3 regions of the Collimonas sp. NPDC087041 genome follow, and region 1 is predicted to be linked to each of the others. Evidence: predicted binding sites of a transcription regulator. Region 1 holds the regulator's gene; each other region holds the start of a gene.
The links. Region 1 encodes HrcA, which represses chaperone genes, less so after heat shock. Its sites were predicted from a motif close to TTAGCACTCNNNNNNNNNGAGTGCTAA; they were not measured.

Region 1 (3,278 bases):
CCGGCAAGGCTGTGTTCGAGCTCAACGAAGGCTCGCATCACGACCATCTGGTTTGCCTGGACTGCGGCCTGGTCGAAGAGTTTTATGACGAGGAAATTGAAAAGCGCCAGAAAATCGTCGCCAAGGAACACGGTTTCGAAATTGCCGACCATGCGCTGGCCCTGTATGGCCATTGCCGCGATTGCCGCAAGAAAAAAGGTCAATAGTGCAAGGCTTAGCCCTTGATCTGACTGTTCCTCAGCGTTTGCGCGGCTTGGCTGCTGGCTTGGCATTCGCCTTGCGCAGCGCCGCCGCGTAGGCCAAGCGCGCCCACGGCAGCATCGCCGGCGGCGAATCCAGCGCCTCTTCAGGCGCTGACCAGTAACTCATCTCGATCTGCTTCCCTCTGCTTTCATAGACAAACGGCCTGCAACCGGCAGCGGCAAACTGCGGCCTGGTTGCGTCGTCGGTCTTGAGAAACAGATCGCCGTCGAACACGATGCCGATCATCACGCCGTCATGGTAGATACCGTAGCCGCCGAACATCCTGCGGGCGCTGATCGCGCCCAGAGGTGCGAGCAATTCATGGATGTAGTCGATGAGCGCGTCGTTGCGGGACATGTGCCGGTGCGGTTGACGCTGCTTAGCTGTGGCTCAGTGCGTTCGACAATAATTTCGCGGTGATATTGACGATCGGGATCACCCGTTCGTAAGCCATGCGGGTAGGCCCGATCACGCCCAGCGTGCCGACGATCTTGCCGTTGACTTCATACGGCGCCGTGACCACGCTCATTTCATCCATCGGCACCAGCTGCGATTCGCCGCCGATGAAAATCTGCACGCCGGTCGCCTTGCCGGAGATGTCGAGCAATTGCATCAGGCTGGTCTTTTGTTCAAACATGTCGAACAGCTTGCGCAGGGAATCCATGTTGGACGACAGATCGGTCACGCTGAGCAGGTTGCGCTCGCCGGAAATCACCACTTCGTCGCTGTTGTCGGTCATGGCGTCGCTGCCGGCTTCGACCGCAGCCTGCATCAGCCAGGTCATGTCGTCGCGCAGCTTGCGCAATTCGCTTTGCAGGCGCAGGCGAACGTCGTCGATGCTGAGGCCGCCGTAATGCTGGTTGATGTAATTGGCCGCCTGCACCAGTTTCGCCGGGCTGTAATCGACATCGGTCAGAAGCAAGCGGTTCTGGACATCGCCGTTGGGGCTGACGATCACCAGCAGGATGCGTTTTTCCGACAGCCGCAGGAATTCAATCTGCTGGAAAATCGATTCGCGCCGTGGCGTCAGCACCACGCCGGCAAAGTGCGACAGCGAAGACAGCACCTGCGCCGCGTTGGTAATGATTTTTTGCTGCGAATTCGGCTGCAGGCGCGCCTGCATTTTCGATTCCAGCGCGGTCTCGTCGATTGGCTCGACCGTCAGCAGGGTGTCGACAAACATGCGGTAGCCGCGCGGCGTCGGCACCCGTCCGGCGGAGGTGTGGGGACTGGCGACAAAGCCCATCTCTTCGAGATCGGCCATGATGTTGCGGATGGTCGCCGGCGATAGCTCGAGGCCTGAAATCTTGGACAAGGCGCGCGAGCCCACCGGCTGGCCGTCGGCGATATATCGTTCGACCAGGGCTTTGAGCAGGGTTTGGGCGCGGTTATCTAGTTGCATATCAGTATTTTAGTGTACCAGCGGGCAGTGTGGTGCTTCGGCAGCGATAGAACGCCAGAAGTTAGCTTGCCAGCGGCTTATGGATGCACTTATACACTGTTTTTGTTATCGGGCGTTTGTTTGTTCCAGCCACGCCTCCAGCTCGTGCAGGCTGGTAAAACTGGCCTGGGCCGTGATGCCATCCGGCAGCACCCGGTCGAAACGATTGATCCAGACCGCCTGCAACCCGGCTTGCTGGGCGCCGGCCACGTCCAGTAGCGGGTCGTCGCCGGCATACACGGTTTCTTCCGGCGCAACGTTCAAGGCCGTGCAGGCCGCGTGGAAAATCGCCGGATCGGGTTTGGCGCGGCCGAAGCGGTGGGCGGCGATCGAGGTCTGGAAATGCTGCGCCAGGCCGATCTTGCCGAGATCGGCGAAGCCGTTCGACACTGTACCCAACAGCACGCGGCTTTGCAGCCGGGCCAGCGCCGGTTGCACATCGGCGAACGGCGTTACCGCATGGCGCGCTTCGGAAAACACCTCCATCGCAGCATCCACTTTGCGCACATCTTCGCCGACGCCGGCAAACACCTCGGTCAAGACGGCATGGCGCAATTTCCACAAGTCGATCCGTAACGCCGGATTGGTCGCCGCCAGATCCATGCGGCGCTGGCGCAGGCTGTCGATGCTGGACTGCTGCGTGACGGCGGGGGCATTCTCGACTAGCCATTCAAACAATAATTGCTCGGCGCGCGCGATCACCGGGCCGATCGGCCAGAGCGTATCGTCGAGGTCGAACAGGACCGCCTTGATGGCAGGCGGCTTGCCGGGCAGAGTCGGTGAATTATTCGTGTGGGGCATGTGCGTATCCTTCATGGCAAGCCTAAATTATGGTCTAATCGCCAGCATGTGGCCTATAAAATTACCTTCTCAGCAGGATTTGTCCGACCCTTCGCCAAAAACCATTGCGATCGTCGGCAAGTATTTTGCCGTCGGCATCTCCGAATCGTTGACCGAAATCATCGATTTTTTGCAAAATCGCGGCCATATCGTCGTGCTTGAAGCGGAGACTGCGCAGAACGTCGACATGGCCGGTATCCCGGCGATGACGCCGGCGCAGATCGGCGAGCAGGCCGATGCCGCGATTATCGTCGGCGGCGACGGCACCATGCTCGGTATCGCCCGGCAGTTGGCGCCCTACGATGTACCGTTGATCGGCATCAACCAGGGCCGGCTCGGATTCATCACAGATATTTCGCTGGAGCGGATGTTGCCGGTGCTGGCCGATATGCTCGATGGCATGGTCGAATCGGAACGCCGCAGCCTGTTGCAGGGTGTGGTGATGCGCGAGGACCAGCAGATTTTCAGCGCGCTGGCGTTCAACGATGTGGTGGTGTCGCGCGGCGCCGCTTCCGGCATGGTGGAGCTGATGGTCGAGGTGGATGGCCGCTTCATGTACAACCAGCGCTCCGACGGCCTGATCGTGGCAACCCCGACCGGCTCCACTGCGTACGCGCTGTCGGCTGGCGGTCCGTTGTTGCATCCATCGCTGGGCGGCATGGTGCTGGTGCCGATTGCGCCGCATGCGTTGTCGAACCGGCCGATCGTGATTCCCGACAGCAGCGAGATCGTGATTGAAATCGTCAACGGCCGC
Region 2 (3,278 bases), on a different contig from region 1:
GATGACGAAATGGGAATTCGGGAATTGCTCTCGGAAATTTTGGGTGACGAAGGACACGTCGTGACCGCCGCCGAGAATGCACAACAAGCTCGCGAATTTCGCCAGGGCGGCGTACCCGACCTGGTGCTGCTCGATATCTGGATGCCTGATACCGATGGCGTAACGCTGCTGAAAGAATGGCAGCGCGACGGCTTGCTGACCATGCCTGTCATCATGATGTCCGGCCACGCCACTATTGATACTGCGGTCGAAGCCACGCGCATCGGCGCCCTGAACTTCCTGGAAAAACCGATTGCCCTGCAAAAATTGTTGAAAGCAGTCCAGCAAGGCCTGTCGCAAGGACCAAAAGGCGGCCGCGCGCCAACGCTGTATCCACAACCGGCCACAGCATCGAACGACCTGAATGAAGTGGTCGTGACGACCGGCGCGTTCAGCAATCCCTCGATGTCGGAACCGGCCCACATGGCGGCCATGCCATCGGTTGCGGCGAGCGCCGACAACCTGTTCTCGTCGTCTTTCGGCCTGCCGCTGCGCGAAGCACGCGATGCTTTCGAGCGCGCGTATTTCGAATATCACCTGATCCGCGAAAGCGGCAGCATGACGCGGGTAGCGGAAAAGACCGGACTGGAACGGACCCACTTGTACCGCAAACTGAAACAGCTCGGCGTTGATCCTGGAAAGCTGTCCAAAAAGGGCGGATGACACTGACCACCCTGGTTAGCGGCGCGCGGGCCAGCACTCGCGAAGCCGCAATCCACGCTGCAATCGAGGCCGATCTTGCCGCCCAAGGTAGCCTGCAAAGCACCGCACTGATTCTGGAAGGCTTGTCGGACGGCAAGTTTGAATCCACCATGCCGCCCGGCCTCGATATCAAACGCATCGCCCCTGGCTGTTTTTGCTGCATTGGCAACCTGACGCTGCGCGTGACACTGAATCGCATCCTGCGCAAACCACCGGCCCGGCTCTACATCAGTATTGCCGACGGCACACATTTGCCGCAAATCCGCACTTTCCTCAGCAGCGCCCCCTACGACGCCCTGCTCGAACTGACTCCCGACCTGGGCTGCGCCGCATAGTTGTTGTTTCCTGCGGCTGTGCAGCATTTCGTTTCGTTGGAACGCAACTTTCGCAGGTTTTCCCCGTCTAATAAGCCTGTTACAAACAATCAAAAAAAGAATAATAATAGTAACAAACTATATCCGGCGTTTAATAAATCCTATTAGCACTCTATAATAGAGAGTGCTAATATATTGTAGGTCAAACGTCTGATCGTTGATCCACTGGCTGCTACAAGCAGCCGGACAGCAAGGAGAAAGAATGAAGAATCCGTCAGTCAGCACCGCTTTAATGCCAACAGAATCAAATGCTTTGGCGCTCGGTTTTTCCGGCACACTGGGGAATATTGACGCCTATATCTCGGCCGTCAACCGGTTGCCTATGTTGACGCACGATGAAGAAATTTCCCTCGCACAACAACTGCGCGACAAGAACGACCTCGGCGCCGCTCAAAAGCTGGTGCTGTCGCACTTGCGCCTGGTGGTCTCGATCGCCCGTGGCTATCTGGGCTACGGCTTGCCACACGCCGACCTGATCCAGGAAGGTAATATCGGCCTGATGAAAGCAGTCAAACGCTTCGATCCGGACCAGGGCGTACGACTGGTGTCGTATGCGATGCACTGGATCAAGGCCGAGATGCACGAATACATCCTGAAGAATTGGCGCCTGGTGAAAGTAGCCACCACCAAGGCGCAGCGCAAGCTGTTCTTCAACCTGCGCAGCCACAAGGAAGGCCTGGACGCGATGACGCCGACGCAAGTCGAGGCATTGGCCAAGACCCTCAACGTCAAGCGCGAAGAAGTCATCGAGATGGAAACCCGCCTGACCGGTCGCGACATCGCGCTGGATGCGCCGACTGACGACGAAGACGACAAGTTTGCACCGATCGCCTACCTGTCGTCGGAATCGCAAGAGCCGACCAAGGTGCTGGAAGCGCAGCAGTACGACCGCATGCAGTCGGAAGGTCTGGAATCGGCACTGAGCAAGCTGGATGATCGCTCACGCCGTATCGTCGAGGCCCGCTGGTTGGCCAACGACGACGGCTCCGGCGCCACCTTGCACGAGCTGGCAGATGAATTCGGCGTCTCCGCCGAACGCATCCGGCAAATCGAAGCGGTTGCCCTGAAGAAAATGAAGGGTTCGCTGGTCGCATTTACCTGACCGCTTGTTGCACCAACAAAAAAGGCAGCCGAGGCTGCCTTTTTTCATTGCGGCCCGATATGCATACCGGGCCCGTTTCTCATCTGCTCAGCAACTGATGCCGGCGCTCACGACAACAGCAATTTCAGGTCGTGCGCAATCGGATCCGGCCCCTGGCCATGCCGTACGAACAGGCGGATGTGGCCTTCCGGATCGAATACATAGCTGCCGGCGGTATGGTCCATGCTGTAGCTGCCGGGCGTCTTGCCGGGCACTTTCTGGTAGAACACGCGGAATTCCTTGGCGACCTTTTCGGTCGCTGCCTGGTCGCCATACAGGCCGACGAAGCTCGGATCGAAGGCCGGCACATATTTGGACAACAATTCCTGCGTATCGCGCTCAGGATCGACAGTAACGAACAGCACCTGCACCTTGCTGGCCAGCGGTCCCAGTTCTTTCATCACGTCGGCCATCTCGACCATGGTGGTCGGGCAGACATCCGGGCATTGGGTGTAGCCGAAGAACACCACCACCGCCTTGCCTTTGTAGTCGGCCAGCGTACGCGGTTTGCCGGTATGGTCGGTCAGCGCAAAATCACGGGCATAGCCAAGGCCGGTGACATCGGTATTGATGAACGCGCTCTTGGCCGGCGACAGGACCATTTCCTGGCTGCCGCCAGCAGATTTGTCGCCGCATGCGGCCAGAGACACGGCCAGCAGCAGGCCGGCAAGAACGGAGACGACTAGTTTGGCTCGCTTCATTTTTGCTTTCAGAATTTGAGATAGTGATCGACCAGCAGTGCAGCGAACAATAGCGACAGGTAGATGATCGAATAGGCAAACGTCTTGCGCGCAATCAGGTCGGTGTAGTGGCGGTAGATCTGCCAGGCGTACCACAGGAAGATCACGCCGAGAACCGCCGCGCTGGCCAGGTAGATCAAACCGCTCATGCCGACTGCAAACGGCAGCATGGTGGTGGCCACCAGCGCGATCGTGTACAGCCAGACCTGGAACTGGGTGAATGCCATGCCGTGCGTGATCGGCAGCATCGGCAAGCCCGATTTTGCGTAATCGTCGCGACGG
Region 3 (3,278 bases), on a different contig from region 1:
TGATCAGCAGTGGACGGCCGGACTTGGCGACTTGTTCCAGGATTGGCAGCAGGTCACGGATGTTCGATACTTTCTTGTCGAACAGCAGGACGAACGGGTTTTCCAGCGCAACAACTTGCTTTTCTTGGTTGTTGATGAAGTATGGCGACAGGTAGCCACGGTCGAATTGCATACCTTCGACGATGTCCAGTTCGTTTTCCAACGACTTGCCATCTTCAACAGTGATCACGCCTTCTTTGCCGACCTTGTCCATTGCCTTGGCAATGATTTCACCGATGTCGGTGTCGGAGTTAGCGGAGATCGAACCAACTTGGGCGATTTCCTTGCTAGTTGTTGTTGGCTTCGACAGAGTCTTGATTTCAGCAACGATGGCGACAACAGCTTTGTCGATACCGCGCTTCAGATCTGTTGGGTTGAAACCGGCGGCAACGTACTTGAAGCCTTCGCGAACGATAGCTTGTGCCAGCACGGTAGCGGTAGTAGTACCGTCACCAGCGTTGTCGGAAGTCTTGGAAGCAACTTCTTTCACGAGCTGCGCGCCCATGTTTTCCAGCTTGTCTTTCAGTTCGATTTCTTTTGCAACCGAAACACCGTCCTTGGTCACGGTTGGGGCACCGAAGCTACGCTCCAGAACCACGTTACGGCCCTTAGGACCCAGAGTTACCTTGACTGCGTTAGCCAGAACGTTAACGCCGTTGACGATCTTGGCGCGTGCATCATCGCCGAAAATTACTTGTTTTGCTGCCATGTTTTATTCTCCTATTAAGACTCATTGCGGGACAGAGTTCAAGAGTCGCCGCCGTGCGACGAATTACTCTGTCCCCAACTAATCAGATAAAGCCGTTGAATGTAGAGAGGTGGTCGATTAGACGTGATCCGAACCAGTCGAATTACTTGCCTTCGACTACGGCAAACAAGTCTTCTTCGCGCATTACCAGCAGCTCATTGCCGTCGATCTTGACAGCCTGGCCCGAGTATTTGCCGAACAGAACGCGATCGCCAACCTTGACTGCCAGCGCACGGACGTTGCCGTTTTCCAGAATCTTGCCGTTACCTACGGCCAGAACTTCACCTTGATCCGGCTTTTCAGCAGCTGCTTCAGGCAATACGATACCGGATGCAGTTTTGGTTTCCTGGTCGAGACGCTTGACGATAACGCGATCGTGCAAAGGACGAAGATTCATATGTGACTCCTTGAGATTCAACAGGTTATTTGTATTTGCAGCAACATCGCAGCAAAGTGAACAGACCGCTCTGCTTTGCTATATATAGATGCGCCGCACAGTGACTAGGTCGGGGAGATTGTTAGCACTCTCTCCTAACGAGTGCTAAGTATAGGGACGCTCTGTCGATTTTTCAAGCCGACATGCAAAACTAATGTAAGAATTGATCTAATGAGAGCAGATATTCATTGATCTGTGAATTTTGATTATCTAATTCTTGATGTGTCTTTATGGCAACATCACATTTAGAGTAAGTTTCTGTCGATTTACCAAACTGCGCTCGCCTCAGCAGGTGATCCGAACCTACTATTGCACGTCCATATCGCGCTTTTGATCGGGCCCTAGCGTTCAGCGGGGCCACCGACTCTCACCCATGCGCCGATTTGCATCGGTCCAATAAGCTGGCTATGCGCATCCACCGTAGCTGTGCGGAGCCTGCTTTCGTAGGTATCCACGTCCTCGGAGCCGGCTTGTACCAACCCCAGTTTGACAAGGTGGGGGAGAATGGTTCGCACGCTCTCCCGAGCCCAACGATACATGGAAGAATCTTTGCCGCCGCCGATGGGACGTTCGCAGAATAGTGATGGTGGCGGTAAACCGGAGTTGGCAAAATGCTCCAGCATGCGGCTCGCGGCGTCGTGATTCGGTGCGCCTGCGCGCAACACGGCAACAATCCAATTTCCCGTGCGATCCCATAATGGCACGACCGGATGTGATTCCACCATCGGATCCAACAATACAATTTCGTGGAAGGCAATGATGCCTCCCGGCTTTGTCAAACTGGCGGCCTTGCGAATAAATGCCGGCACGTCAGCCTGATGAACCATGACGTAGCGTCCAACCACCATGTCAAAAGCTTCGGCACTGGAGAACTGCTCAATGGCGCAAGTAGCGAAGCGGACATGGTCTTGCTCGGCCGCGGACGCACGATGCGTCGCCAGTTCTACGGCATCCGGACTGCGGTCGATACCCAGTACGAACCCGGAGGGGCCGACCAGATCGCCTGCCAGCATCGCAACATCTCCCGCACCGCATCCCAAATCAAGTATGCGCATGCCAGGCTTGATTCCTGCGTTTTGAAGCAAGCGCAAAGTGATGGGTTGCAATACCTGGGCTTGAAACGTGAGGCGCTCCAGTTCTTCGGTCGAATGTCCCAAAACGTAGCTCATGGCGATGTCCCTTGGGTGGATTTTAAGCAGGTAGATTTTCTGTGCCGAATGTTTCAGTTGAAGTGCTCGGCATGAGGCGACTTTGCGAACGCGCTAGCCGCGTCATCATGCGCAAATCTTTGGCTTGCAATCTGAGTGCAGCGTCCACCCAGGCAATAGTGATAGTCATCAGCTCTTCACGGGTTACCGGAAATACCGCCTTGCGCGCCTGATGGATAGCCGCCACGCCGTTTCGGCGCCTTTGATTTTTCTGCACATATTCGTACACAGCAGATACGCCTTGGCCCTCAGGGACAAGAATGTCGACAAGTCCCATTTTATAAAGGCTGGCAGCCGAATACAGATCGCCGGACAACATCATTTCTTCCGCCTGCCGCGAACCGACGCGGCGGGACAGCAGGCTGTATGCGCCCATGCCTGGAAAAAGATTAAAAAGAATCTCGGGCAATCCGAATTTCACCTGCTCTTCGGCGACAATCACATCACTTGCCAGTGCCGCTTCGAATCCGCCGCCCAAGGCGTCTCCTTGTACGAGAGACACGGTGATGAGATTGTGGGAAAAGTAATTGCGAATCCTGAGATAAAGAGAGTCAATGCAGCGCGTGGCATAGCGCATTAATGCATTGCGATCGCGGGATTCTATGCACTGTACAAAGTAGGCGAGATCACCGCCGAGGCTAAAAACCTCATGGATGCGAGATCCCCAAACGTAGTAGTCGATCGGTTGAGCGGCAACTCTGTGAAAAATGCTACCTTGAATACTTTCCAGCAGCCGATCATGTGCATGGATGTCAGTCAATAATTTCGACGTAAAACTTGGGGCGTCATGTGGATTAAAAAATCCCCACAAAATGCGCTGCTCAACATCGTATTCGATTTCAAAATC

Region 2: the regulator HrcA is predicted to act here: its motif matches at 1,220-1,246, upstream of rpoH (RNA polymerase sigma factor RpoH).
Region 3: the regulator HrcA is predicted to act here: its motif matches at 1,306-1,332, upstream of groES (co-chaperone GroES).

The regions. Positions count from the first base shown of each region.
Region 1 covers NZ_JBIUZX010000008.1:85,908-89,185, reverse strand. Annotated here, with positions in the region: gene fur (ferric iron uptake transcriptional regulator) at 1-206, shown strand, start outside; gene ACIPF8_RS15740 (TfoX/Sxy family protein) at 238-600, opposite strand; gene hrcA (heat-inducible transcriptional repressor HrcA) at 623-1,645, opposite strand; gene ACIPF8_RS15730 (HAD family hydrolase) at 1,751-2,485, opposite strand; gene ACIPF8_RS15725 (NAD kinase) at 2,532-3,278, shown strand, end outside.
Region 2 covers NZ_JBIUZX010000002.1:131,731-135,008, forward strand. Annotated here, with positions in the region: gene ACIPF8_RS03650 (response regulator) at 1-702, shown strand, start outside; gene ACIPF8_RS03655 (GTPase) at 699-1,076, shown strand; gene rpoH (RNA polymerase sigma factor RpoH) at 1,318-2,217, shown strand; gene ACIPF8_RS03665 (SCO family protein) at 2,325-2,957, opposite strand; gene cyoE (heme o synthase) at 2,966-3,278, opposite strand, start outside.
Region 3 covers NZ_JBIUZX010000012.1:144,735-148,012, reverse strand. Annotated here, with positions in the region: gene groL (chaperonin GroEL) at 1-748, opposite strand, end outside; gene groES (co-chaperone GroES) at 891-1,184, opposite strand; gene ACIPF8_RS20315 (class I SAM-dependent methyltransferase) at 1,565-2,392, opposite strand; gene ACIPF8_RS20310 (crotonase/enoyl-CoA hydratase family protein) at 2,415-3,278, opposite strand, start outside.